DNA from 3 places in the Alkaliphilus flagellatus genome. Region 1 is predicted to be linked to each of the others. Evidence: riboswitches for the same ligand, from Rfam matches in the RefSeq annotation. Region 1 holds a riboswitch; each other region holds the start of a gene.

Region 1 (10,148 bases):
AAGGATACTGGCCTTTCATTAGAAGATATGAAGGGAAAAAGATTAAAACTGGATGGAAATAATATACCTTGGAAAAACAAGATTTTTGCTACACCTTCTAAAAAATTTCAATTTATTAATCCAATTGAAGATGACTTAGAGTTTATTTCCTACAAAAATGATAATTATCCACTACATCTATTAACATTACATCCTAAACACTCTTTACATTCTCAGCATTTTATAGATGAGCACTCTGGAACATTACCTAAAGTATATGCAAGTAGCCAAACTTTTAAAGAATACAATATAGATGATGGAGAAGAAATCATATTATCATCCCAAAACGGAAGTATAATTTGTGTAGCATCTATAAATGAAGGAGTAAGCCAAAATGTGTTAATGATATACGAGGGATGGTGGTTGAAGAATCAAGGGGTAAATAATTTAACACCAATGGGTATATCCGATATTGGAAATCAAGCCGTTTTTAACAACTGTATGTGTAAAATCGAAAAGAAAAAAGGTTTTTGAATTTTTAAATAAATCTGCTATAATATATTTAGCGTATCTAAATACATGAACAAAGGCTTCTATCAAAGCTTTTTAAATTGGAGAAGCTTTTGTTGAAATGCATTTTATGGAAAGTATATATTAATAAGTCTTATACTTTCCTATACGTAATAGAATGGATTTTCAAAAAGAAAGGAGTTGGCAATACATCCCATATTGAAATGGGTACTGCTTTTGCCTAAAGAAGGATGAACTACAAAGAAAAACAAAAACTCATCTTAGAAGGAAACATGTCTAAGGTTATATTAACCTTAGCGGCCCCAATTATGTTTAACAATTTGGTCCAAACCCTCTACAATCTAGCAGATACTTATTGGGTAAGCAAGCTAGGAACCCTAGAAATGGCCTCCATTACATTAGTATTCCCTGTAATTTTTTTAACCCTATCCGTGGGAACAGGTATTAATGTTGCTGGAACTGCTTTAATATCTCAGTATGTTGGCTCTAACGGAGAAAAAGATGCAACAAGAGTGGCCACACAGATGTTTAGCTTTTCTGTAATTTTATCTATTATTCTTGGTATTATAGGTTATTTTTCTACTCCCTACATAGTAAAGGCTATGGGAGGAAATGGTGATGTATTTACCTATAGCACTGAATATTTATCAATTATGTTTTGGGAAATCCCAGGTATGTTCCTCTTTCTTGTTTACACTTCTATAAAGCAAGGTCAAGGAGATACAGTTACGCCTATGGTTTTAAATGTAATGGGTGTAATTCTTAATATCATTTTAGACCCAATATTCATATTTACCTTTGGAATGGGTATTAAAGGAGCAGCAATAGCAACGGTTTTATCTAGAATGATTTTTGCATTATACGCTATTTACACTTTATTTGCCCAGAAAAACGGAATTTATTTAGACAAAAACAATTTAGGATTAGATCGAAAAACCCTTGGTGAAATTATTAGTATTGGATTACCTGCTTCCTTAGGTCAATCGGCAGCAGCTTTTGGATTTGTTATTTTAAATGGATTTGTAATTTCATACGGAGCAGATACTTTAGCAGCCTTTGGAATAGGAAATAGAATTAACTCCCTAATATTAATGCCTGTTATGGGAATTGGCAATGCTCTTGCTACTATTATTGGTCAAAACTTAGGTGCAAATAAAAAAGATAGGACTACATTAGCTTTTAAAACATCAATGAAACTTTCTACTATATTTATGATTGTTGGTGGTATCATCTTATTTACTGTTTCTCCAAATATTGTATCAATATTTGTAAAGAATGATCCTGAAGTTTTTAGACAAGGTACAGAATACTTAAGACTTATATCTGCATCATTACCACTAATGGGATTCTTCCAAGTGTTTGTAGGTACCTTCCAAGGCTCTGGCCATACTATATATGCTATGATGATGGATATGGGTCGTCTATGGGGTATACGCATTCCAATGATTATGTTATTTAAAAAATATACGCAGTGGGGCCCTAGTGGTGTTTGGTATGCTATGGTACTTAGTAATGGATTAATCTGTATTTTTGGTCTTATAGTTTATCTAAGTGGCAAATGGCAAGAACAAATAATAAAGAAGAAGGCACTTGCTTAGTGCCTTCTTCTTTATTACTTAATATCCTTCATCCTGTCTTTGATGGTTAATTCTATTCTTTTCCAAATAAGAGGCATATATTTCTTCCTCTGTAAAATCTAATTTTTTCCCTAATAATAGGAAATGATTAAATAACTTTTCATAGTTATCTATTACAGGCTCATATTGAAATGTAATAATGCGGGTAAATATATTTTGAAATTGATCTATTAGATCATTAGAATTATTAATTTGCTTTAAATTAATATTTGTTAATCCACTATCCAAGCCTATACTTAAAATAAAATGAAGACAGTCTACATATTCCTCTAAAATAACCTCCTTAGAAGAAGCTCCTTTATTACTCCAAAACTTAAAACAACGAGTTTCATTAGCTAATTCTCCTAACTCTACCTGCAGAGCTAATATTTTATATGGAATAAGATTTTTATCATTAAGTTCATGTTCTCTATGTATACGATCATCTAGTTGCTTTTGTATTTCATATAATTTAATTAAATCCATTTTAATCCTCCATTCTATATAGCATACCCAAAATTTCTATACTGCTATCCAAAATAATAAGACTGCCTACTAATCTATAGACAGTCTGATATATACTAGTTATTTACCACAACACTTCTTATATTTTTTGCCACTACCACAAGGGCACACTTCATTTCTACCTATTTTGTCTTCTTTAACTACAGTTTTAGTAGAGTTATAGGATTTTTTGATTTCTTTTTTCTTTTCTTCAGTAAAAATATTATCCCACTGAGGTAAAGTATAAAGCCATTCAGCATTAGCCTCTAACATATTATAATACAGCTTTTCTAAATCGATGTTTAACTCTACAGTACTATTTTCATCTAACTCTTCTAAATTGATTTCTGACTGAAGACTAGTATTGATTCCATCAATAAATCCTACAAAAGTAACATTGTCAACTCCATATTCTTCTGCCAAGCCAGCAAGTATCCCATTTATAGTAGTTGTAGGACCTTCTAAAACTTTTTCATATATCGCTTTTTCTACTGCACAATATTCGTTCCAGAACTTAACTGCTTGCTGTTCCTCTGTATGTTCAAAGGCAATTTGTTTCCATTGACTATATAAGCTCATTTCTCTTTCTCCTTCTCTAAATAAACTTTGACCGTTATTATTATATTATATTGTATTTATCCTTTCAACTATATTCCTATAGTTTTGATTTTCTTACCAATTATTTTATATTTCTTTTTTATTTAATAAAATATATATTAGCTAATCTTGAACTTTGAAATTACTTCTTTTAATTCATTAGATAAGTTAGCCATGTCATTGCTAGCACTAGAAATTTCCTCCATGGAAGCTAATTGTTCTTCTGTAGAAGCAGAAACCTCTTCAGTTGCAGCTGCATTTTCCTGAGCTATAGCAGATAGATTTTGAATAATTCCTATTATCTCGTCCTTCTTTTCTGCCATATTTTTGCTAGCCTCGTTTAACTCATTCATCATCGCTTTTGTCATTATAATAGCATCTGAAATTCCATCAAAAGCATTTTTAGTCATTTCAACACTATTTTCCTGATCTCTAGTAATCTCAGCCACATTAGTAATAATTTCAACTGCAATCTGTGAATTGCTTTGTAGCTCTCTAACTACTTCTTCGATCTCTTTAGTAGAATTACTAGATTGCTCTGCTAACTTTCTTATCTCTTCTGCTACTACAGCAAATCCTCTACCAGCTTCACCTGCTCTTGCGGCCTCTATAGCAGCATTTAAAGCTAATAAATTAGTTTGTTCTGCTATACTTTGTATAACCTTACTTGCTTCATCGATTTTTTCCGAACTAGCATTTGTCTTTATAATTCCATCATGTACTTTTTTAATAGCATTAATATTTTCATTAGTTTTATTTGTTAATTGTGAAACAACAGCTGCTCCATCATCCTTTAGTTGCATAACTGCATCTGCCTGCTTCATCAGCTCTACCATACACTCTAACTCTACTTCAATAATTTCTCCTAATTCATCAGTGTTTCTTACTCCTTCTTCAGTGTTTTTAGCCTGTTCTGTAGCCCCTTCAGCTATTTGTTCTATTGTTCTTGCTACTTCTTCTGCAGCAACAGAGGACTCTTCAGATGTAGTGGCTAAAATTTGCGAAGAAACAGAAACCTGGTCTGCAGAATTTCCAACAGCACCTATAAACTCCCTTAAACTATCTATAATTGATTGTAGAGATTCTGCTAAAGTACCTACTTCATCATTTCTTTTTAAAAGTTTATCCGGTATATTTTTTGAAGCATCTAAATTAGCAATTTGCTTTGCATAGTTTGCACTTTCAACTATAGGTCTAGTTATTGAACCTGATATAATATAAAATACAATTAAGGTTATTGCAATAACAATTAATGTCAGTATAACAATAGTATTTAAAACACTATCGCTCCCCTGTCTTATTTGATCAACCGGTACCTTAATAGCCAAACTCCAATTTGGAGTGCTATCAATAGAGGAGAATATTAAAAGACTTCTTTCATCATTTGCATCTTTATATATTTGTGTACCTATCTCGCCAGATGCCATTTTTTGTGCTGCTTCTTCTAGACCCTCATACCCATTTTCAGAACCAGTATTAAGGTTTAATTTTAATCTTATTTCATCATCAGGATGAGCCAAAACTAAACCAGTACCGTCTATGATCATACCAAATCCACTATTTCCTATATTAATATCATTAGCAATTTCTGATAGCTTATCAATTTTTATTACCCCAGCAAAGACACCAATTAATTGTCCACCTTCATCCTTAACAGGATGTACAATTGTTACTATTGGCTCCTTTGTTACTTCGGATATCATAGGGTTAGATATGTACATTTCTTTCTTTTCATCTACAATAGCCTTATAGTCCTCTCTATTTCTTATATTGCCTGAACCACCAGTTGTTGTATAAAAATTTCCATCTAAGTCAGCAAACCACATTAATAAGAAATCTTCTCTTAATTGGGTACCTCTATACTCTAAATAGGGTTTTATTTCTTCCCAATTACCAGACCTAATAATTTTTTCTGATGATATTGCTTTAACTTCATGACTATTTCCTTGCATCCATTGAGATATTTCTCCATCTCTAGCGTCAGCTACCTGGGTTATCATGCTTTCGGTTAAAGGTATAATAGTATCACTAACTTGTGTGTAAACAAAAAATCCCATTATTACTAATAAAGTAGTAATTGACAATCCAAAAAACATTATAATTTGCTTACGTATAGATTTCACAGTTTTTTCCTCCTAATAAGAAATTAATACCAATATATAAATATGTTACTATTTTATCATATATTGTAGAATTATGTAATATTTTTATATATAGTATAAGCTATTTATATATATATAGGTATAAAGTACTAGTTTTATAGAACAAAATAATACTTATCTCTAAATAAATATCTAAGACTTATTTTCGAAATTGTGTTATAATAAAAGAAAAAAATATTTATCGCTGGGGGTGCCATGTGCTGAGAGGAGTATTCCGACCCTTAGAACCTGTAGGTTAAAACCTGCGTAGGAAAAGCGGATTCTATGTACATTATTAACGTGAAAAGGCTTTCTTTTCACGTTTTTTATATGCATACAGTGATAGATACAAAGAAAGGATGTATTATTATGTTTGAAAAATTACTAGAACTCAAGCCTATAACCATCATCATTTTAGCTTCCTTAGTATTAATTTCTGTAGCCTTTGCTTTTAGAAGAAAAAAAGAGGTTCAAAAATCTAATTATACTCAAGTAATAGTATATGGGAGTTTATGTGTAGCCCTATCTTTTGTTCTTTCCTATATACGTCTATATCGTTTCCCACAAGGTGGTAGTATAACACCTGCAAGTATGTTACCTATGTTTATTTTCGCTGTAATGTTTGGTCCCGGTCCTGGAATTTTGGCTGGATTTGCCTTTGGTATGATCAATATAATCCAAGATCCATTTATAATACATTGGGCACAATTTTTTCTAGACTATCCTTTAGCCTATGGAGCCTTGGGACTAGCTGGATTATATCGTAAAAACATTGCTATATCTTGTCTTATAGGAGGATTTGGTAAATTCTTTATGAGTTTCCTATCAGGTGTTATCTTCTTCGGCTCTTATGCACCAGAGGGTATGAATCCACTACTTTACTCACTTATAGTAAATGGATTAATAATTGGAACTGATACATTAATTTGTGCTATTATTAGTCTTATACCTCAAGTGCAACATGCTATAAAACAGATACAAAAAGTTTCAATATAAATAATAGTTTAAAATTATATATTAAAATAAAGAACTGCAAAAGTAGTTCTTTATTTTATGAATAAAATTGTTATAAAACTAAAATAATGGTTATATATATAACTGAGGTTATAATGATTAAACTTAAACACATAACATATAAGGAAGGATGATTTTAATGAAAACATTTGGTCAATTTTTACAAAGCGGAGATTGGAAAGGTGAAAAACATGTTCCAGTAATACATGCTCCTGAAAAAGTAAAGGCAGGAGAAACTTTTGAATTAAAAGTATCTGTAGGTGATGCAATAGGTCATCCAAATACATTAGAACACTACATATCTTGGTTTAAAGTATATTTTCATGCAGAAGGCGCAAAATTCCCAGTGGAGCTTGCTAACTTCACATTTACAGCTCATGGAGAGGGAGAAAACTTTACAGAACCTGTAGGATGCACTAGTGTAAAATTAAATAAATCCGGTACTCTTTATGCTCAAAGCTACTGCAATATCCATGGCGTATGGGAAAGCAGCCAAGAAATCGTAGTAGAATAGTTTTTTCTTGTAATATAATAAAAGATCTAGGGATGGTTTTTGTGCTACTCCCTAGATCTTTTTCTATAGTATAGGTGAAAAAACTCTAGCTATAGACTCTTTAACCTTGTGTATAAAGGGCCTTTTTTCATATTCATCTAACAGAACTTCCTTACTAACCCTTAAATCTTCTATAAAATCTCTAGCTATTTTGTAATTTACTTCTTTATCATAGATAAAGGCATTTACTTCAAAATTTAGATTAAAGCTTCGTATATCTAAATTTGCTGTACCTATAGAAGTAAAGTTATTGTCTACAATAAATACTTTTCCATGAACAAAACCTTTACCATATTGATAAATCTTTACCCCTGCCTCTAGCAACTCAATAAAATGAGACTTAGATGCCCAAAATACAGTTTTGTGATCTGGTTTAATCGGAAGAAGTAATCTAACGTCTACACCTCTTAATGCAGCCGTTTTTAATGCAAGTAAAATACCTTCATCTGGAACAAGGTATGGAGTTGTAATATACAGTCTATCCCTCGCACTATTAATAGCAGAAAAATATGCTTGGTGGATAGATGCCCAATAGGAATCTGGACCACTAGATGCAATTTGCACAATTTTTTCTCCACAATATCCTTGAGGTGGAAAATACTTTAAATCATCTATAGTTTGCTTAGAAACAAAGTACCAATCTGCTAAAAATATTCCTTGGAGTACATATACAGCTTCCCCTTGAAGTTTTAGATGGGTATCTCTCCAAAAGCCCATATTTTTATTTTTTCCTAAATATTCATCCCCTATATTAATTCCGCCAACAAATCCTACTTTACCATCTACAACTAGTATCTTTCTATGATTTCTATAATTTAGTCTACTTCCAAACAAAGGTAATGTTACAGGTAAAAATGCCTCCATTTGCACTCCTGCATCTTTTAATGGTTTAAGAAAACTCTTTTTCAACCTCCAGCTACCAACAGCATCATATATGAGACGTACCTCAAGTCCTTCCTGTGCCTTTTCTATTAATGCTTGCTGAAACTTTCTACCTATATGGCTATCTTTTATAATATAATACTCCATGTGAATATGCTCTTTTGCGTTATTAATAGAAGCTAACATTTCTGAAAAAGTTATCTCACCATTCTGCAGTACCTTCACCTTATTATTTACCGTAATTGGAGAACGAGTATTATTTAATAGAAGTGGGATAATCTTTCCTCTAGTATCATTAAAATTTCTTTTAAATAATTCTCCATAGTTTGTAAATACTAATTGCTCATTCAATAGATGATTTAAAATAATATAATCTTCTCTTCTTTTTTTAATGAAGGTTTTCTGTTTACGATGATTTCGTCCAATATATAAGTATAGAAAAATCCCTACTCCTGGTAAAAGAAATAAAACCATAAGCCATGCGATCGTACTAGAAGGATCACGATTGTCTAATAATACATCTACACCAATAATTATAGTTATTATTGTATACAGTATAGTAATAACTTGAAATACATTCATCCATAATCCCCCTAAATACTAATCTAGAAATAATAGATAACTAATTTTCATATATATATTATTCCATTATTATTACCCATTATATGCTCTTATTAACAAAAAGAAACAGGGCATAAGCCCCGCTTCTCTTGTTTATATTATTTTCCAGCTAAACGCTTGTATGTTTCATATCTTTCATTAGCTTCTTTTTGAGACTTCTCGAATAGCATATCTGCTACTTCTGGGAATGTCTTAACTAATGAATCGTAACGTACTTCACTTAATAAGAAGTCTTTAAATGATGCTGTAGGCTCTTTAGAATCTAATGTAAATGGATTTTGTCCTTGCTCTTTTAACTCTGGGTTGAATCTGTATAGATGCCAGTATCCAGCCTCAACAGCTTTCTTACCTTGCTCTTGAGTTTTACCCATTCCTGCTTTAATACCATGAGCGATACATGGTGAGTAAGCAATGATAATAGATGGTCCATTATACGCTTCTGCTTCTTTCATAGCCTTCATTAATTGATTTTTATCTGCCCCTACAGATACTTGAGCTACATATACATAGCCATAGCTCATAGCAATCATACCTAGGTCTTTTTTCTTGGTTCTCTTACCAGCAGATGCAAACTTAGCAATAGCTGCTGTTGGAGAAGCTTTAGAAGCTTGACCTCCTGTATTTGAGTAAACCTCTGTATCCATAACAAGAATATTTACATCATCTCCAGAAGCGATTACATGGTCTAATCCACCGAAACCGATGTCATAAGCCCAACCGTCTCCACCGAAGATCCATTGAGATTTCTTAACTAAGAAGTCCTTCTTCTCAATTATTTCATCAATTACATCATTACCTTTAGCTGCATCTAATAATGGTAACATCTCATAAGTAGCTTTCTTAGAAGCTTCTGCATTGTCTTTTCCTTCTAACCAAGCTTTGAAAGCATCTTTTAATTCTTCAGCAATATTAAGTTCTAATGCTTCAGTCATAAGGTCTGTTACTTTGTTTCTCATTTGTTTAACAGCTAAGAACATACCATATCCATATTCAGCATTATCTTCAAATAATGAGTTAGCCCAAGCTGGACCTTGTCCTTTAGAATTTGTACAATATGGCATAGATGGAGCACTACCACCGTAGATTGAAGAACAGCCTGTAGCATTAGCAACAATCATTCTATCTCCGAATAATTGAGTAACTAGCTTAACATAAGGAGTTTCTCCACAACCTGCACAAGCTCCTGAGAACTCAAATAGAGGTTGAGCAAATTGGCTACCTTTAAATGTGAATTTATTTGTTAAATGAGATTTATCTGTTACTGTTCTTGCGTATTCCCAGTTTTCTCTCTGTGTTTCTACTTGTGGCTCAAGAGGCATCATAGCAATAGCCTTTTCTTTTGCAGGACAAATGTCAACACAGTTTCCGCAGCCTGTACAGTCTAATGTACTTACTTGGATTTTATATTGTAATCCGTCAAATTCTTTACCTGTTGCTTTTATTGTATTGAATCCTTCTGGAGCATTTTTAACCTCTTCTTCGTCTAATAAGAATGGTCTAATAGCTGCATGTGGACATACAAATGAACATTGGTTACATTGGATACACTTGTCGCTATACCACTCTGGTACATTTACAGCAATACCACGTTTTTCAAAGCTTGAAGTTCCCATTGGGAATGATCCATCAGCCATATCAACAAAAGCACTTACCGGAAGATCATCACCTTGCTGTGCTGTCATTGGTCTTAAGATATTTTTGATAAAATCT
Region 2 (10,148 bases), on a different contig from region 1:
GAAAAAGTTAAAATTACCCCTTTAGAATATAGAATTCTATATTTACTTATGAACAATCCTAACAGAGTATTTTCTATAGAGGAAATATACGAGAAGGTATGGAAAGAGCCAGCCTATAATCCAGATACGGTAACAGTTCATATAAGGAGAATTCGTGAAAAAATTGAAATTAATCCAGGAGAGCCAAAATATTTAAAGGTGGTGTGGGGAGTTGGATACAAATTTGAACAACCAAAACGATAATGATGAAATTATATATGAGAAAAAAGATAAGAGGAGTTTTATAGCTTCTTCACTAGCTACAGTGCTTATTATATTAATATTTGCTGCGGCTTCAGTGGTAAGCTATCTGCCTATAAGAAATAGTTATTTTCCTGTAGAAGATAATGCAAAATCTTATTTAGAAAGTAGTAATTTTGTTTATAATCTATCACGCTTAACAAGGAATCTTCAGCACTCTATAAACAAAGCTGATGAAGGCTATGAGAGTAGATATGTAGATTTAAAAAGTGTTAAGTATAAGATTAATAGTACAGTTAATCAGGATTTAGATCCCGTTGATGAATTAGAGGATACAGAGAATACACAATCTGAGGAATATACAGTAGAAAGAAACTCCTTAAGTAATATGGCAGATATTTCAGATGCCCAGCTTGAAAAAGAAATAAAAAATAGTCTTTTTTATATGAAAGCTACATTTGATGAAAATGGGGATCCCAAAATAGAAACATCCTCAGGAAGTAAGTTCAATAAAGGCATTTTTGTAGATATGTTGAATCATTCAGATGATGAAATTAAAAAAGAATATGCTAATTTAGAAGTATTATATATTGTTCCAGAGGATTTTGAAGCATATAATGATGTGTTTACTGTGGATATGAAGGACACTCATGCATTTCCAGACTATGCAATGCTTATTTCAGTAATAGGAGCGGTAAGTATTATAATTTTAATAATATCGGCCTTTGCAGTGCCCTATTCTGCACAAAGCAAGAGGACTATTTGTAGAATATTTAATAAAATGTTTTTAGAATTTAAGGTCTTTACATGGATTGGATTTGTATTACTATGTGCTGGCACAGGATCTATGATTGATGGCTATAATTACTATGGATATGGCATTGGGAGTTTCATATATGATGCAGACCCATACTTTTATGTAGTTGGGATAATTCTAACATTTATATTATATCTTCTTGTTTATTTAAGTACTGTATATTTAAAGTATATTTATTATACAGGATTCAAAAAGGGTCTAATCGATAACAGCTTTTTTGGAAAAATATTTTTATATTTTGTAAGAAGTGTAAAAGGAGTATTAAAAAAGTTGACACGAATAGATTTAAGGGAAGATAACTATAGAAAGTTAGTATTAGTAGTAGGAATAAATCTATTAGCAATATTAATCTTAGGTTCAGGTAGGTTTTTAGGATTTATTTTAGCGATAGCCTACAGCTTATTTATATTTAAATATTTGCTAAAAGTATTTGCTAAAGCAAAAGATTTAAATGATGCTAGTGCCAAAGTTGCTGAGGGTAATTTTAATATTAGTCTTGATGAGAATATGGGAATATTAAGCCCTATGGCTAAAAACTTGAATAATATTAATAAAGGATTTCGATTAGCTGTAGATAAAGAAATAAAGAGTCAAAGGATGAAATCAGAGCTTATTTCAAATGTATCCCATGATCTTAAAACTCCGCTTACATCTATTATTACCTATGTAGACTTATTAAAAAATGAAGATATCGACCTAGATACCCAAAAAGAGTATATTAGTATACTTGATAGGAAATCACAGAGGTTAAAGGTATTAATAGAGGATTTATTTGAGGCAAGTAGGGCTTCTAGTGGTAATATTGAGCTTTATTTAGAAAAGGTAGATGCAGTTGCCCTCTTTAGACAAACATTAGGAGAATTAGAAGAAAAAATAAATGATAGTAACCTTCAATTTAAAATAAACACACCAGAAAATAAAGTGATGTGTAATTTAGACGGTAGAAGAACCTATAGAGTATTCGAAAACATTTTGACTAATATATTAAAATATGCAATGGAAAGCTCAAGAGTATATATAGATATTATAGAAAACGAGTATGAGGTAAGCTTTATATTTAAAAATATTTCTGCTTATGAGATGAATTTTGATGCATCTGAAATTACAGAACGTTTTACAAGAGGGGATGAATCCAGAAATACCGAAGGATCAGGACTTGGACTTTCGATAGCTAAAAGCTTTGTAGAACTTCAAAATGGAAAGTTAGAAATAACTGTAGATGGAGATTTATTTAAATTAATTGTTACATTTCCAAAGGCATAGGAATTGCATAAAGTATCTAGTTATGTAAAGTACATGGTTTGCATAACTAGATCTTTATTATTAAATTATTTGATTTTTTTGAAATACTATTGCAAAATATGTAAATAGTAATATAATAAATATATATTATAAGAAAGGGAGTATGTTGATGTCCGAGGTTGTTTTTAACTAAGTAATTGAATAACGGGTCTTAAAGAATTTTAAATTTGCCTATTTATGTAGGTTTATTTGTTGTGGATTTTTTAGGACTTAAACTTAGTAAAAACGCGGTTCACAGTCTCCTTATAATATGTGAAGATAATAATCCGTGCTTTGTCACGGTATTTTTATGCCATTTTATTGTATGAATAAGCTTATTTAATAATATCTAATTATTTATTTGATATATAGGTTTAGTGTACAATTATTAAAGGAAGTTTTAGGCTATAGGTGAGCTCTAGTTACCTATAGCCTTTTTATTGCTTAGGAGAGTATAAATTTTTAGTTATTGAGAGATTTTTAAAGAAGTACAAGGTCAGTAATATTTTAAGCACTTGAAATTTTGAAGCTTAAGCTTTAAAATTGAGTGCGCCATGAGTCGATGCGATAGCATCAGACGAATTTTTTTACTAAGTTAAGATCCCTAAAAATCCTCTAGAAGTTTTTAAAAAAGAAATGGAGGAAATGAAATTGAACAGTAAAACAATTGAACTATTAGAATATAACAAAATAAAAGAAATATTAAAGGGATATGCCTTATCCAATATAGCTAAGGAGAGGGTTGAAAGGTTAGAACCTTTATTAGATCAAGCAAGCATCGAAACGGCTATGAAGGAAACTACAGAGGCTAGAGCTATTGTAAACATAAGCTCAAGTATACCTATTAATAGCTTGTCAGGAATAGATATTGTAAGAGATAAGTTCACTAAAGGCATGGTTCTTTCACCGGAAGATTTAGAAATGTTAGCAGGGCTACTAAAAGAAATAAAAAGACTAAAAATTTTTATGAAAGATAAGAATTATGTTGCACCTACTATTAGTCTTTATGCATTATCTACCTATGAACTAGATGAAGTAAGAGAAGAAATTGAAAAAGCTATTGTTAGAGGAAGAGTAGATGATAGGGCTAGCTCAAAGCTTTTTAAAGTAAGAAAGGATATAGCTATTTTAGAAAACAAGATAAAAATTAAGCTGGAAGACTTTTTACGGAATGACAGATATAAATCATATATTCAAGATTCACTAGTTAGTCAAAAGAATAATAGATATGTAATTCCTATAAAAACCGAGCATAAGAAACAGATAGAAGGAAGTATTCATGATAAATCTCAAAGTGGATCAACGGTCTTTATTGAACCAGAAGAAGTTAAGAAAATGCAGGACAAATTAGAAATGTATAGGTTCGAGGAAGAAAAGGAGGTCTATAGAATTTTATCAACTCTATCAGTCCTTGTATGTGAAAAGGAAAGGGAAATTAATATTAACATCGAAGTAATGAGTAATTATGACTTTATATTCGCTAAAGGTAAGTATAGTAAGCTTATAGATGGTAGAAGTGTAGATTTTAATAATAGAAACTATATCAATATTAAGGGGGCTAAACATCCACTAATTGGCAGAGTAGCAGTACCCTTGGACTTTGAAGTTGGCAAAAATTATAAAGGTGTAATTATAACAGGGCCCAATACTGGTGGTAAAACCGTTACTTTAAAAACAGTAGGACTATTAACTATGATGGCTCAATCAGGACTGCATGTTCCTGTGGATGAAGGCAGTGAAATAGCTATATTTGCTGATGTGTTAACAGACATTGGAGATGGTCAAAGTATAGAACAGAGTCTAAGTACTTTCTCTTCACATATTAAAAATATAATCACTATTTTAAATTGTGCAGACGAACATACCTTGGTAATATTAGATGAACTGGGAGCAGGCACAGATCCAGGTGAAGGAATGGGTATAGCTGTTGCAGTATTAGAGGAGTTATATAATAAAGGTGCTATTATATGCGCTACAACTCATTATAGTGAAATAAAAGAATTTGCTCAAAATCATGAAGGCTTTATAAATGGTTCTATGGCATTTGATATTAATACTTTAAAACCATTATATAAGCTTAATATAGGTAAACCGGGAGAGAGTAATGCATTTTTAATTGCCCTAAGACTTGGTATGGATGAAAAGTTAATAGGGAGAGCCCATACAATTACCTATAAAGAGCAAAAGGATTATTCTCAATATAAAGACCAATATGAAGTTATTATTAAAGATGAAGTAGAGGTAAAAAAGCATTTAGAACAGGTTGAGAAGATAAAAATAGGCATTAATAAAAGTAAAGAGGCTGAAAAGAGTAATAAAAAAGAAATGTTCAATGTAGGAGATTGTGTTTTTGTAAGCTCTATGAACAGAACAGGAATTATATGTGAAGGTGAAAATGCTAAGGGTGAGTACGGTGTTATGATTATGCAAAAAAAGATTAAGATAAACAAAAAACGCCTATCACTCTATATAGAGAAAAAAGAACTCTATCCAGAGAATTATGATTTTGACATTGTGCTTAAAACCAAAGATTATCGGAAGAAAGATAAATTAATTAATAAAGGACATGGAAAGGGGATTTCTATAGAGCTGGAGGAAAGAGATAAATAATTAATTAAAAGCTGGTGCAATATAGGCTATAGAGCTGTTTTCTTTATTACATGAAATTAAAATATCGTATAAAATACCTTAATAACTGTATAAACGTTCTAGTATATTCGTATATTTTTTAAAATTTTATATAAAACATTTGGTTTTTTGAAAAAATTTAATGTATAATAAGTATTATAATATATAACGGTTATAAAATTTAAACAAAAAGGAGCTAATGAATATGAAGCATGTTTATACAGGAAAAACAAAGGACGTATATGCTTTAGAAGACGGAAATTATCTACTTAAGTTTAAAGACGATGTAACAGGAGAAGACGGTAAGTTTGATCCGGGAGCGAACACAGTTGGGTTAACCATAGATGGAGCAGGCAAAGCAGGGCTTCGATTAACAAAGTTTTTCTTTGAAATATTAAGGGAAAAGAATATACCTACCCACTATATTGATGCGAACATTGAAGAAGCAACTATGACGGTAAAACCTGCTACTGTATTTGGTAATGGAGTTGAGGTTATTTGCCGTTACAGAGCAGTAGGAAGCTTTCTACGTCGTTATGGTATGTATGCTACAGAAGGTCAACCATTAGATGGCTTTGTGGAAGTTACACTTAAGGATGATATCCGTCAAGACCCGCCTATTTCAGAAGATGCTCTTCATATGCTAGGTATTTTATCTAGAGAGGAGTACAAAGTGCTGAAAGATCTTACTAAGGAAATAGGAAATATAGTTAAGGAAGAACTGGCTAAAAAAGGAATAGATCTATATGATATAAAGTTTGAATTTGGTAGAGTAGGAGGAGATGCCCACGTCGCTTTAATAGATGAAATCTCTGGTGGGAATATGAGGGCATATAAGGATGGAGAGTATATAGAGCCATTAGAATTAGAGAGATTAATGATAGTAGAGTAAAAAAATATAAATAATAGGCTCCATTATGGTAAAATTAAAGATATAAAGCCATAATGGAGCTTTTTTATAGTCTAGGAAAGTATAAATTTTTTAATTGCATAAGAAAGAAGATGAAACTAGTGAATAAAACTGTACTTATAACTGGAGGTTCAAAGGGAATTGGATCAGCAATAACAAAGCTATTCGCGCAGAACAATTATAATGTAATAATAAACTATTTAAAGTCTGAAAAAGAAGCTCTTGATTTACAGTTGAGCCTTTTAAAAGAAGGATACAATGCTTTGGCATACAGAGCGGATATTACAAAAAGAGATGAAGTTGAAGCTATGATTAATGAAGGTATAAAAAAATTTGGGACTATAGATGTAATAGTAAATAATGCTGGTATTTCTGAGCAAAAGTTATTTACTGATATTACAGAGCAGGAATGGGATAATATGATGAATGTACATATTAAAGGCATGTTTAATTGTTCTCAATGTGCCCTTCCACATATGATTAGTAGGAAACAAGGCAAAATAATAAATATATCTTCTATATGGGGTATGGTAGGTGCTTCTTGTGAAGTCCACTATTCTACAGCAAAAGCAGGAATAATTGGTTTTACAAAAGCTTTAGCCAAGGAATTGGGACCTTCGAATATTCAGGTAAATTGTGTTGCACCTGGTATTATTGAGACGGATATGAATAGCTTTCTTGATGAAAAAGAAAAGGAATGTTTAGTTGAATGTACACCTCTATTAAGATTTGGTAAGCCAGAAGAAGTTGCTCAAAGTGTTCTTTATCTAGCATCGGATAAAGCGGATTTTATAACAGGGCAGGTTATCGGTGTTAACGGAGGATTTGTTATATAATTTTAAAGCTATAGCTTTTGTAACTTATTTGTTTTTATTGATTATAAAAATACTATGTGTTATTATGTTGGTATAAAATAAAACTAAATTAGAATTAAACACTGGGAGAGCTGGAAAGGCCAGCTGAGAGAAAGACCCTATAATGTCTTTGATCCCTAAGAACCTGATCTGGATAATACCAGCGTAGGAAAGTGTATTTGTATTGGGCATTTTATTATATGCGTAATTAAGCACAAATCCTACAATTGGGTTTGTGCTTTTTTTATTAGTATAAGAAAGTATACTTTTTTGCTATAGTGAGCTAATTAAGAAAGCAGAAAGCTGGAAGTATTTTAAGCACTTGAAATTTTTAACGAATGTTAAAAATTGAGTGCGCCATGGGGCATTGCGTTAGCAATAGCGGAATTTTTCTGTTTTTTGCAAAAAGGAGAGTGATGAAATGGATTCAAAAAAATTAACTACAGCATCTTTATTAACGGCAATTGGGGTTGTAAGTGCTCACATTATTTATTTTCCTATAGGAGTATCAAAGGCTTTCCCGGTTCAACATGGCATTAATCTTCTAACGGCTGTATTGTTTGGACCAGGCTATGCAGTAGCAGTTGCATTTGTAATTTCTCTCATAAGAAATTTACTAGGTACTGGATCATTGCTTGCTTTTCCAGGAAGCATGATAGGTGCATTCTTAGCTGGGATTTTGTATAAAAGAACAAAGAAATCTTTTTATGCTATGGTTGGGGAGGTATTCGGCACTGGTATTATAGGTGCAATAGTTTCTTATCCAGTTGCAAAATATTTTATAGGAAAAGAGGCTGCAATGTTTGGATTTGTAGTGCCTTTTGTTTTAAGCTCCTTAGTAGGTGTAATTATAGGATATTTTATTTTTAAAATGCTTTTAAAAACAGGTTTTGTTAATAGAGATATAGAGAAAAGGAGTGCATTTAAATGAAAAAACTATTAACTATAGCAGGTTCAGATAGCTGTGGAGGAGCTGGAATACAGGCAGACTTAAAAACATTTTCAGCTCATGGAGTATTTGGAATGAGTGTTATTACAGCAGTAACTGTCCAAAACACTCAAGGAGTTTTTGGCGTACAGGATATTTCACCGGATATTATTCAAAGACAAATAGAAGTTATTTTTGATGATATTTCTGTAGATGCAGTTAAAATTGGTATGGTTTCTAAAACAGAAACAATAAAGACAATTGCAGAAACATTAAGTAAATATTCAATTCAAAATTTAGTAGTTGACCCTGTAATGGTTTCTAAAAGTGGGTTTCACCTATTACAACTGGAAGCTAAAGAAGCTCTAATAACCCATCTATTACCTATGGCAACGGTAGTAACTCCTAATCTACCAGAGGCTGAAGTTATTACAGGGCTAGAAATAAATACTTTAGAGGATATGAAAAAAGCAGCACATATAATCTATAAAATGGGACCTAAATATGTATTAGTTAAGGGTGGACATTTAGAAGATGAAGCTGTAGATATATTATACGATGGAACAGTATTTACTTATTATAATTCACCTAGAATAGACACTAAAAACACCCACGGTACAGGTTGCACATTATCATCTGCAATCGCATCTAACCTAGGTAAGGGACTTTCCATTGTCGAAGCTATAGAAAAGGCAAAAAACTATATAACCATTGCAATCGAAAATTCTTTCTCTATAGGTAAAGGCGTAGGACCTACGCACCATTTCTATGAGTTATACAAAAAAGCTGGACTTTTATAAGATAGATTACTTTCAAAGTGTAGGGGGTTAATTATGAAGTTATATGGATATCTTTATGAAATTCTTGAAAATGTAAAAAAGAATAAACCACTTGTACATCACATTACAAATTATGTTACAGTTAATGATTGTGCAAATATTGTACTAGCTTTAGGAGGAAGTCCTGTAATGGCAGATGACCCAAAGGAAGTTGAGGAAATGGTATCAATTGCATCTGCACTGGTATTAAATATAGGCACATTAAATGAAAGAACTATAGAATCCTTTATATTAGCAGGTAAAAAAGCCAACACATTAAATATTCCAGTAATATTAGATCCTGTAGGAGTAGGTGCAACAACTCTAAGAAATAAAGCAGTAGAGAGAATTTTAAGGGAAGTAAAACTATCTGTGCTTAGGGGTAATATGTCGGAAATTAAAAATATTTATGGGATAGAAGCCTTAACTAGAGGAGTAGATTCTATAGATAATCCATTAGATGGAGGAAAAGAAATAGCTATAGAGCTTTCAAAAAGGTTGGGGTGTACTGTTGCAATAACAGGAGCAGTAGATATTATTTCTGATGGAGAAAAGGTCTATTATATCAATAATGGCCATGAAATATTATCTAGCATAACAGGCACAGGATGCATGAGCTCATCTTTAATAGGTGTTTGTTGTGGTACAGGAGAAGAAAGCCTATATGGGACAATTGCAGGAATTATGATAATGGGTATTGCAGGAGAGAAAGCACATAAACGATTAAAAGAACAGGAAGGATTAGGAAGCTTTAAAGTTTACTTAATTGATGCAATAAGCAAATTTGAGGCAGAAGATATTAAAGAAGGGGGAAAGATTAATGAAATCCAATAGAAATATTAATTATGGGCTTTATTTAGTATCCGATAGAGATGTTTTAGATGGAAGAGACTTTATAAGGAGCTTGGAAGAAGCTATTTTAGGTGGTGTAACGCTTATCCAGCTTAGAGAAAAAAATGCTACTTCTTCAGAGTTTTATAGCCTTGCAGTTAAGGTTAAAGAGCTCGCATCTAAATATAATATTCCTCTAATAATTAATGATAGGATAGACATTGCTCTAGCAGTAGATGCCGATGGGGTTCATGTGGGGCAGGATGATATGCCAGCAAATGTTGTAAGAGATATTCTAGGAAAAGATAAAATTGTAGGAGTCTCTACTGCAACATTAGAAGAAGCCCTAAAGGCTACAGAAGATGGGGCTGACTATATAGGGGTAGGGGCATTGTTTCCTACAGATACTAAAACGGATACTCGTATTGTAACATTAGACCAGCTTAAAAATATTAAAGAAAATATAAGCATTCCAGTAGTTGGAATAGGTGGTATTAATGAAAACAATATAAAATCCGTAAGCGACACAGGTATAGACGGAGTTGCTATAGTTTCTGCTATATTAGGTAAGGAAGATATTAGGGAAGCAGCAGTAAAATTATATAATGATTTTGCGCGAAAATAAATAAAAGTTTAGTTCAAATGGGTCTTAGAACCCTCGGCTATGAAATAAATACAAATGCAGGAGGTATAGATTAATGATTTCATATTTCAATATAATGGCTTTATTGGCATTAACAGTTGTTACTTTTACTATTATAGGTGTTCTATATAGTAGAGGGAAAATAGAAACCATGGATGATTTTCTAACTGCTAGGGGCAGTACAGGATCGAAAATATT
Region 3 (10,148 bases), on a different contig from region 1:
TAGCTAATGTTGAAAAGAGCATAGCATCAGTAGAAGGGAGAATTAAAATGAGTGATAAAGAAAAATTTGAAGGTTTTAAGCAAAAAATGATTGATGATAATGAGAAGAAATATGGTGAAGAAATTCGACAAAAATATGGAAATGAAACTATTGACAAGTCAAATGCAAAATTAAAAAATATGACTCAAGCAGAATATGATGAAGTAACAAGTCTAGCAGAGAAATTAAATAAGACTTTGGAAGAGGCTTTTAAAACTGGAGATCCAGCCGGTGAATTAGCACAAAAAGCGGCCGAGCTTCACAAAAAGTGGATAACATTTTATTGGACCGAATATAGCAAAGAAGCTCATGCTGGACTTGCTCAAATGTATGTTGATGATGAAAGGTTTACAGCATACTATGATAAAGAGCAACCAGGTACAGCAGAATTTTTAAGAGATTCCATCCTGATTTACACAGGAATACAAAAATAGTATTTTAAAGAATTAAAAGGCGATTGGGTAACCAATCGCCTTTTTTGAGCTACAATATTATTTATTGGCGAAAGTGAGTTCAATAAAATACATTGATGTCGCCACACAAATATAGGCTACTATATAATGATAATGCAATGTTCTATATAGATTTTAAAAAATAAGCAGGGAAACATAAAATGTATATAGAAAGTTTATTAGAATTATAGAAAATATTATAGAAAAAAGAAGGAGAACATATGAAGATATTAGTTGATGCGGATGGATGTCCTGTTAAGGACATAATTCTAAATGTGGCAAAGCAATACAATATAAAGTTAATTATGATAAAAAATATTTGTCATGATCTATATGATGATTATGCAGAAATTATAACAGTGGATCAAGGCAAAGATGTAGTAGATATTACTTTAATTAATCACACAAAAGAGGGAGATATTGTGGTTACTCAAGATTATGGTGTAGCTGCAATGGCTATTGCCAAAAGAGCTATAGCAATTAATCAAAATGGATGGTGCTATACTGATGATAATATAGATGAATTATTAATGCAAAGACATATTGGTCAAGAGATGAGAAGAAAACATAAAAAATATACAAAGATACCAAAGCGAACAAGGGAAAATGATATTCAATTTGAACAAAAATTTAGAGAGCTAGTGTCTAATTTATCAAAGGAATAAATCTTACTATGGAATATTAGGAGAGCAAAATGTTGACATAAAAACGCTGCTTTCTGACATTTATCTTATTTTGATTATTGTCAGAAAAGAGTATTCTATGTGTCTATCAACAATACAAAGCATTAAGATAAAGCTTTCTGGAATTTCTGGACATGATATGTATATCTGTGGTTAAATTTAATGTAGATCATTTTATCTGTGGCAACACCTTCTGTTCTGATGGGTCAATAAGGGAGTATTTAAGAGTAGCTTATAGACGATGAAAATAGTAAAAGTAGAGGGTATGAAAAAAGGAGGCAACAAGAATTTAGTTGCTTCCTTTTTGTCATAATAGACGAAATATCTTATTAGACAAGAATAAAAATGACTATTGGTTATGATTATTTGCATTTTTATGATCTCTTATTTACAGCACTTCCATATAATAAAACAGCAGTGGATGAAGTTTGTCTGACTGATACAAATTATCAATGTCCGTCCTTGTCATCCAGCGTGCATTTATCACTTCAGATTTTTGTAGGGTCAAAGCTGATATGGGAACGTCGGCATGAAACAGCCATGCATCATAGAAATCTTGACTTTCTTCTCTGCGGGTGCTGTAAATAATTCGTCCATTCCTACCTTCAAGGAAGAGTCCTAATTCTTCTTTCACTTCCCGAATAGCTCCATGCAAGCTTGTTTCTCCGGCTAATACAGAGCCACCTGTGCATTCCCAATATTCAGGATATAACTTGTTCGGATGACGTTGAGACATCAGGTATTCTCCCTTGTTGTTCATTATCCATATGCTGACAACTAGATGATAGTATCCACTTTCTATTGACTCTCCTCGGCGATGCAGGATACCCATTTTTTCTCTGTTTACATTATATAAATCCCATTGTTCAGGCATTAAAGCACCTCGCTTTTTTGTAAACCATTTCGATACAGGTCATAAAAATGATGAGTTGGCCCATTTCCTTTTCCAATAGAAAGAGCATGTTCAATGGCAGTGGTTACATATTGCTTTGCTTGTTCCACCGCTTGTGGTACAGGCAGTCCAAGGGCTAGGTTAGATGTGATAGCAGAGGAAAAGGTGCAGCCGGTGCCATGTGTGTTTTTGGTGTTGATACGGTATGTTTCATAGTGATAAAATTGTCTGCCGTCATACAGAACATCAACGGCATTCCCAATAGCGTGACCGCCCTTGACAATAACATTTCGACAACCCATTTCGTAGATCCGCTTTGCGGCAGCTTCCATGTCTTCCATAGAGCTGATAGTCATACCTGAAATCTTTTCTGCTTCTGGAATGTTCGGTGTAAGTATGTCTGCACATGGAATAACAACCTTTATCAGCGTATCAACGGCATTTGGATTCATCAGCGGACACCCGTTTTTTGCATACATCACAGGGTCAATTACAATGTTCTTCGGCTTATACTGACGGAGCTTTTCTGCAACTGCCTTCATACAGTACGGTGTGGATAGCATACCTATCTTTACAGCATCAACCTCAATATCCTCAAAAACAGCGTCAATCTGCTTTTGAATCATATCCGGCGTAACATCCTGTATGTCAATGACACGACTTGTGTTTTCGGCCACTATGGACACGATAACGCTCATGCCAAAAACGCCATGGGCAGAAAATGTTTTTAAATCAGCCTGGATTCCGGCACCTCCGCTACAGTCTGATCCTGCGATACTCAATACTTTTTTCATTAGAAATCCTCCTTTAAAATTGGATATATAATTATCATCATACTGTGCTAACAGAAATCAGATTATCCTTATAGTTAGACAAAAAATGGGTGCAATTCGTATTACGGAAAGCACCCAATAAATAACATAGTATGTAATTGATTTGCTTCCCTACGTTGGTCTTAACCAACAGGTTCAAAGGGTCAGGTTTTAACCTTCTCAACTACAAGTAGTCCCCCCGCAAGCGATAAACCATATTCAATTTTCGACACCTATTTTCAAACAAAAATAGAGTGCTTTTCTCATTTGAAAAGCACTCCAACTATATATACACAATGATATAATTGATTTGCTTCCCTACGTCGGTCTTAACCAACAGGTTCAAAGGGTCAGGTTTAACCTTCTCAACTACAAGTAGTTCCCCCGCAAACTTCAATATATATTATAACAGCGTTTGAGGAGGAGTTCAAGAACCTGTTTTCAATTCCAGCCATCACAAATGTGGCGGTTTTTTTTATATACCATACAACAATTAGAAAGGATGAACCTTATGGCAAGAAAAATGAAACTCCAATCTTCTTGAGGAAGATTGGAGTTTCAAGAATTTCTCGACATAATTGCCACAAGCGTAATCAAATTTAACACCGACCACTTCATCTGCGAAAACACCTTCTACTGTGTCTGGGCACTTCGAGAATATCCTATCTGTAACTTATTTTTTCACAAGGGCATAGATTATTTTATATTGCTCAATCGGTTTTATTTTATACATAAACTTTTACTGTTTTTATTCGATTTCTTTCGATACTCTCTACTATAAGTGTAATATTATCATATTCTACTTTTTCACCCAATTTAGGAAGTCTTCCTAGAGATTCTATGACTAGGCCACCAATGGAATCAAAATCCTCAGACTCGAAATTTGTACCTAAAATTTCATTGACTGAATTAATTTTGGTACTGCCAATTATAATATATTCACCATCTTTAACAAATTGGATTTCACTTTCAAATTCATCGTATTCGTCTTCGATATCTCCGACAATTTCTTCGATTAAATCTTCTATAGTAATAATTCCAGCGGTACCTCCATATTCATCTAGCACGATGGCCATATGGGTTCTGTTTTTCTTCATTTCTGTAAAAGTATCGCTAATTTTCTTGAATTCAAATGTATAATAAGGTTTTCTTACATACTCCTCTATATTAAAATTATCCTTTTTATTATCAAGGAAAATTAAATCTCTAACATTTAAAACTCCAATAATATTGTCTATACCTTCTTTATAAATAGGATATCTAGAAAACTGCTCATCCTTAACCTTATCTATAATCTGTTGGAATGGAAGATCAATATCTATCGCAACAATATCTGTTCTTTGAATCATTACATCTTTAATTTGAAGATCTCCAAATTCAAAAACATTGTGTATCATTTGTGTTTCTTCAGTTTCTAAAACTCCTTCTTCCTCACTAACTGCAACGATCGTACGCAGTTCTTCCTCGGTTATAATAGGTTGTGCTTTATCAGCTTTAATACCTAGTATATTCATAATTCCATTTGTTAAATACATAAGAACAATAACAATTGGATTTAACAAAGTAACGATGAAAGAAAGAGGCTTACTAACCTTTAATGAAACTTTTTCTGGAAATTGTGCAGCAAGAGATTTAGGTGTTATTTCACCAAATATTAATACCAATAATGTCATAATTCCTGTTGATACAAATACACCTTTACTACCAAAAAAATCTAAGGCTAATGAAGTAGCTAACGCAGATGCACCAATATTTACAATATTATTACCTACAAGAATTGTACCTAAAAGTTTATTAGGATCTTTCACTAGTCGTTCTACTAAATCTCCTCCTTTTACTTTTTCTTCTACCATATATCTTACACGAATTTTACTTAATGACATAAGTGCTGTTTCTGATGTAGAGAAAAAAGCAGAACAAAACAAAAGTCCTAATAAAACTATAATTTGCCACATACTATCAGGGTCCAAAATTTACCACACTCCTCATATTATTCTAATGCTTAAAATATTATCAAAATAATTATATCATAAATTCTCTAGTAAAATGATACTTTTTTAGGGTTAATTTTCAGAATAATCAGCCTGAGTTTAACTGAGTTTAATTAACTATTGCTTATTGGCATATAATATGCTATTATTACGGTATAATATGAATATATAAGAACTAAAAGGGAGTAGCATAATAAATAGATTCAACATAACCGGGGAAACCCTGGATCTATTTACTTTTAATATATAAAAAATATTAAAAGAGCGAGACTTTTAGTTAGTGCATTTATTATGCATTAACTAAAGGTCTCGTTTTTTACTTTTAATATAAAAATCATTTAAAGGGGGTGTTTACTTATATTTAATAAAATGAAGCCATAATGGGTATGTATAATGAAAAATTATTTATATTTTAGGAGGAATTAGAATGAATTATCTATTATTATTAATTGGCTTTGCTTTACTTATAAAAGGAGCTGACCTATTTGTTGATGGTGCATCATCTCTAGCTAAGAAGCTGAGGGTACCTTCGATGCTAATTGGTCTAACGATCGTTGCATTTGGAACCAGTGCTCCTGAGGCAGCTGTAAGTATAAATGCAGCATTAAAAAGCTCTAGTGGACTAGCAGTTGGCAATATAGTAGGATCAAATATTTTTAATATACTTTTAGTAGTAGGAATAGCAGCAATGATTAAGCCCATAAGTATTAAGATGAACACTATATTAAAAGAGTTTCCTTTTATGCTATTAGCTACAGTAGTCTTATATATTTTAGGTAATGATATAAAATTTCAAGGTAATTCTATTAATATATTAACTCAAGGGGATGGATTAATAATACTTTCTATATTTGCTGTTTTTCTATACTATTTAGTTGAGATGGCGATACTTTCTAAAGAAGCAAATATTGAAAGCCCGCTAAATGAAGAAAAGGAAATAAATATATATAAAAGTGTGATTTTAGGAATTGTTGGATTAGGAGGAATACTTTTTGGTTCAGATCTCGTAGTGAAAAACAGTACTTCAATAGCCTTACAACTAGGAATGAGTGAAACACTAGTAGGCCTTACTATAGTTGCTGTAGGCACATCATTGCCAGAGTTGGTAACATCTCTTGTTGCAGCACGTAAGGGAGAAGGAGATATAGCTGTTGGTAATGTAATAGGATCAAATTTATTTAATATATTATTTATTCTAGGAGTATCTTCAGTTATAGCTCCTTTAGCCGTAGAGTCTAAGATATTAGTCGATATTATTTTCTTATTAGGAATAACTATATTAACTTACTTATTTGCAATTACTAAAAAAAGATTCTCTAGAGTAGAAGGGGCGATGCTTACTCTACTTTATATAGCATATACTGTGTATATAATTATTAGAAACTAAGTATGATTACAATTAAGTAGAGGGATAAAATTTTAGAGTTCTTTAGTAATTTAAATTATATAAAAGGTAATTCCTAGGGTATATATGAAAGAATACATTCAAATAGAAGATAAGAGGAGATAAAAAGTATGAAAAATATTACCTTTGAAGACATAAGAAAAAATAATGAATTTCAAACATATATACAAAAAGGAGATGAACTTTTATCTGTACTTGGTTTTACAGAACATTCATTTGTACATGCTGGAAGGGTAGCAAATACTGCGGTAAATATATTATCAAGTTTAGGTTATGGTGAAAGAGAAGTAGAACTAGGGAAAATAGCTGGGTATATTCATGATATAGGAAACATGGTTAATAGAGTAGATCATGCTCAGACAGGTGCTGTTTTAGCTTTTAATATTCTAACTAGGATGGGTATGAGTCCAGAAGAAATAGCAACCATTGTATCTTCCATAGGAAATCATGATGAAGGCACAGGAAAACCAGTAAATATAGTTTCAGCGGCCTTGATATTGGCTGATAAATGTGATGTAAGAAGAAGTAGAGTTAGAAATACAGATTTTGCAACTTTTGATATTCATGATAGGGTAAATTATGCAGTTGAACATGCACAAGTGAAGATAGATGAGGAAAAAAGGATTATATTACTAGAAATGAAGATAGATGTGGAGATATCTTCTCTGATGGAGTATTTTGAGATATTCTTAAATCGGATGATGATGTGTAGAAAAGCAGCTGACTTTTTAGATGCTAAATTTGAATTAGTTATGAATGGAACTAAGTTATTATAGTAAGATTAGGTTATATTAGATTATCAAAAGGATAGCATACTCAGGTTGTAATTCAGTCAATTAAGTCATATAATATAAATAAATATCCTAGTAGGTATTTTTCTACACACTAGGATATTTTTAATATATTAATAAAAGTTTGAAAGGAATACTCGCCATGATTGAGATAAATGGTAAATACAACAATGCAATTGTATACACTAAAAATATTGAAGAAGGTGCAGTAAGACAGATTGAAAACCTGCTTAATCAAGAATTTATAAAAGGAAGTAAGATAAGGATAATGCCGGATGTTCATAGTGGGGCAGGGTGTACTATAGGTACTACAATGACAATTGATGATAAAATTGTTCCAAACCTTGTTGGTGTTGACATCGGTTGTGGTATAGAAGTTATAAAGATTAAAAATCGAAATATGGAGCTACAAAAATTAGATAAGTTAATTTATAACAAAATACCTTGTGGGTTTAATATAAGAGATAAAGAGCATAAATTTAATGATGAAATTGATTTGAATGAGCTTAAATGTAAAAGTAAAGTTAACATTAATAGGGCTAGACGTAGTATTGGAACTTTAGGCGGCGGAAACCACTTTATTGAAGCAAATAAAGATAGTAAAGGAAATATATATATATCTATTCACTCAGGTAGTCGTCATTTAGGACATGAGGTTGCAAGTCTTTATCAAGAAGAAGCTTATAAATCAATTAATAATACAAAGGAAGATATACCAAAGGCCTTAGCTTATGTATCAGGACAGCTGTTTGAAGATTATATTCATGATATGAAAATTGTTCAACTTTTTGCAGAATTAAATCGCAAGGCTATGATTCAGGAAATAATTAAGGGTATGAAGCTTGATGTGGTAGAACAATTTACAACTATTCATAACTATATAGATACAGAGAATATGATTTTAAGAAAAGGTGCAGTTTCAGCTAAGTATGGTGAGAAACTTTTAATACCAATAAACATGCGTGATGGTAGCCTTATTTGTATTGGAAAAGGTAATGAAAATTGGAATTTCTCAGCCCCCCATGGTGCAGGAAGACTTATGAGTAGGACAGAAGCTAAAAACTCATTTACTCTTAACCAATTTAAAAAGACTATGGAAGGGATTTATACAACATCGGTAAATAAGCAAACACTTGATGAATGCCCTTTTGCATATAAACCTATAGATGAAATAGTAAACAACATAGGAGATACTGTAGAGATAGTTGAGAAGATAATACCTATATATAACTTTAAAGCTGCAGAGTAGTTGTAATGAAGTAACTTTTAGGAATATATTGTAATTTAAAAACTCCCAGAAGGTAGTCTACCTCTGGGAGTTTTTATTCACATCTATTTATTAAGAAAAGCCTCAATATACTCCTCATATGTCATAACTCTATCATTGTAACCAGTAGATGTTATTTCAATTATTCTATTAGCTATAGTTTGTATAAATTGATGGTCATGGGATGTAAATAAAACATTACTCTTATAATCTCTTAGGCCGTTATTTACAGAGGTTATAGATTCTAGGTCTAAATGATTTGTAGGTTGATCTAATAATAAAACGTTAGCATTAGCTAGCATCATTTTAGATAACATACATCTAACTTTTTCTCCACCAGATAGAACTCTAACTTTCTTTAGTGCCTCATCTCCAGAGAATAGCATTCTACCTAAAAATCCACGTAAATATATTTCGGACTGTTCCACAGAGAATTGACGCAACCAATCTATAAGATTTAAATCTACGTCATTGAAAAACTCAGAGTTATCTTTAGGGAAATAAGAGTTTGTAATTGTTACTCCCCATTTTACTGTACCACTATCAGGTTCTATTTCACCCATTAATATTTTAAATAAAGTTGTAATCGCTATTTCATTATCCCCTATAAAGGCAATTTTATCTCCTTTATTTACTATAAAGCTAACGTTATCGAGCACCTTTACACCATCTATAGTTTTGGATAAATTGTCTACTAATAAAATGTCATTCCCTACTTCTCTTTCCATAGTAAAGCCTACAAAAGGATATCTTCTGGTAGAAGGTTGAATATCATCTAAAGATATCTTTTCTAGTAATTTTTTACGAGAAGTAGCTTGTTTAGATTTAGATGCATTTGCACTAAATCTAGCGATGAAGGCTTGTAGTTCTTTTATTTTATCTTCTTTTTTCTTATTTTGATCTTTCATCATTTGAAGAGCTAACTGGCTGGATTCATACCAGAAATCATAGTTTCCTACAAACATTTTAATTTTACCAAAATCTATATCTACCATATGGGTACATACTTCATTAAGAAAATGTCTATCGTGGGATACTACTAAAACAGTTCCTTCAAAATCGCCTAAAAAGTTTTGCAACCAATTTACAGCTGCAATATCTAAATGGTTGGTAGGCTCGTCCAAAATAAGAATACCAGGTTTGCCAAATAGGGCTTGGGCAAGTAGGACCTTAACCTTTTCAGTACCGGTTAAATCAGCCATCTTCTTATAATGAAGCTCTGTACCTATACCTAAACCTTGTAGTAAAGATGATGCTTCAGATTCTGCGCTCCAGCCATCCATCTCGGCAAATTCACCTTCAAGCTCCGATGCTCTTATTCCATCTTCATCTGTGAAATCTTCTTTAGCATAGATAGCGTCTTTTTCTACCATAATTTCATAAAGTCTTTTGTTACCCATAATAACTGTTTGTATAACTTCATTTTGGTCATATTCATAGTGGTCCTGTTTTAAAACAGACATACGTGTATTGGGAGCAATAGATACATCACCAGTATTTGGCTCTATTTCACCTGATAATATTCTTAAAAAGGTACTCTTTCCAGCTCCATTAGCACCAATTACACCATAGCAGTTTCCAGGTGTAAACTTTAAATTAACATCATCAAATAACTTTTGTCCTTGAAATCCTATACTTAAATTATTTACATTTATCAATTCATTACCATCCCTTACATAATATTTGTCAATTAAAATATTATACCATAAATAATGGAGAAGTTCACTCGCTTTTAATGATTCTATATGATAATAAAACTATTAAAGATTAAACTCACAATAACATTATTTTTGTATACTATTGAAAATAATAATTT

Evidence for each region. A riboswitch is a leader RNA that binds a small molecule or an ion and turns the genes downstream of it on or off. The one in region 1 is predicted to bind thiamine pyrophosphate.
Region 2: linked by a shared signal. The riboswitch ahead of thiW (energy coupling factor transporter S component ThiW) and the one ahead of thiT (energy-coupled thiamine transporter ThiT) in region 1 are both predicted to bind thiamine pyrophosphate.
Region 3: linked by a shared signal. The riboswitch ahead of thiD (bifunctional hydroxymethylpyrimidine kinase/phosphomethylpyrimidine kinase) and the one ahead of thiT (energy-coupled thiamine transporter ThiT) in region 1 are both predicted to bind thiamine pyrophosphate.

The regions. Positions count from the first base shown of each region.
Region 1 covers NZ_JAHLQK010000002.1:286,997-297,144, reverse strand. The annotation lists gene KQI88_RS06330 (molybdopterin-dependent oxidoreductase) at 1-513, shown strand, start outside; gene KQI88_RS06325 (MATE family efflux transporter) at 741-2,108, shown strand; gene KQI88_RS06320 (dUTP diphosphatase) at 2,127-2,612, opposite strand; gene KQI88_RS06315 (SEC-C metal-binding domain-containing protein) at 2,712-3,209, opposite strand; gene KQI88_RS06310 (methyl-accepting chemotaxis protein) at 3,347-5,350, opposite strand; TPP riboswitch at 5,566-5,660, shown strand; gene thiT (energy-coupled thiamine transporter ThiT) at 5,738-6,364, shown strand; gene KQI88_RS06300 (class II SORL domain-containing protein) at 6,522-6,896, shown strand; gene cls (cardiolipin synthase) at 6,960-8,399, opposite strand; gene nifJ (pyruvate:ferredoxin (flavodoxin) oxidoreductase) at 8,537-10,148, opposite strand, start outside.
Region 2 covers NZ_JAHLQK010000003.1:148,403-158,550, forward strand. The annotation lists gene KQI88_RS08375 (response regulator transcription factor) at 1-243, shown strand, start outside; gene KQI88_RS08380 (sensor histidine kinase) at 212-2,320, shown strand; gene KQI88_RS08385 (endonuclease MutS2) at 2,990-4,948, shown strand; gene KQI88_RS08390 (phosphoribosylaminoimidazolesuccinocarboxamide synthase) at 5,172-5,858, shown strand; gene ymfI (elongation factor P 5-aminopentanone reductase) at 5,969-6,712, shown strand; TPP riboswitch at 6,806-6,919, shown strand; gene thiW (energy coupling factor transporter S component ThiW) at 7,152-7,661, shown strand; gene thiD (bifunctional hydroxymethylpyrimidine kinase/phosphomethylpyrimidine kinase) at 7,658-8,458, shown strand; gene thiM (hydroxyethylthiazole kinase) at 8,492-9,310, shown strand; gene thiE (thiamine phosphate synthase) at 9,297-9,932, shown strand; gene KQI88_RS08420 (sodium:solute symporter family transporter) at 10,006-10,148, shown strand, end outside.
Region 3 covers NZ_JAHLQK010000001.1:423,828-433,975, forward strand. The annotation lists gene KQI88_RS01890 (MerR family transcriptional regulator) at 1-473, shown strand, start outside; gene KQI88_RS01895 (YaiI/YqxD family protein) at 713-1,156, shown strand; gene KQI88_RS01900 (NUDIX hydrolase) at 1,563-2,048, opposite strand; gene thiD (bifunctional hydroxymethylpyrimidine kinase/phosphomethylpyrimidine kinase) at 2,048-2,860, opposite strand; TPP riboswitch at 2,990-3,089, opposite strand; TPP riboswitch at 3,176-3,274, opposite strand; gene KQI88_RS01910 (HlyC/CorC family transporter) at 3,604-4,848, opposite strand; gene KQI88_RS01915 (calcium/sodium antiporter) at 5,297-6,256, shown strand; gene KQI88_RS01920 (HD domain-containing protein) at 6,385-7,050, shown strand; gene KQI88_RS01925 (RtcB family protein) at 7,208-8,314, shown strand; gene KQI88_RS01930 (ABC-F family ATP-binding cassette domain-containing protein) at 8,398-9,990, opposite strand.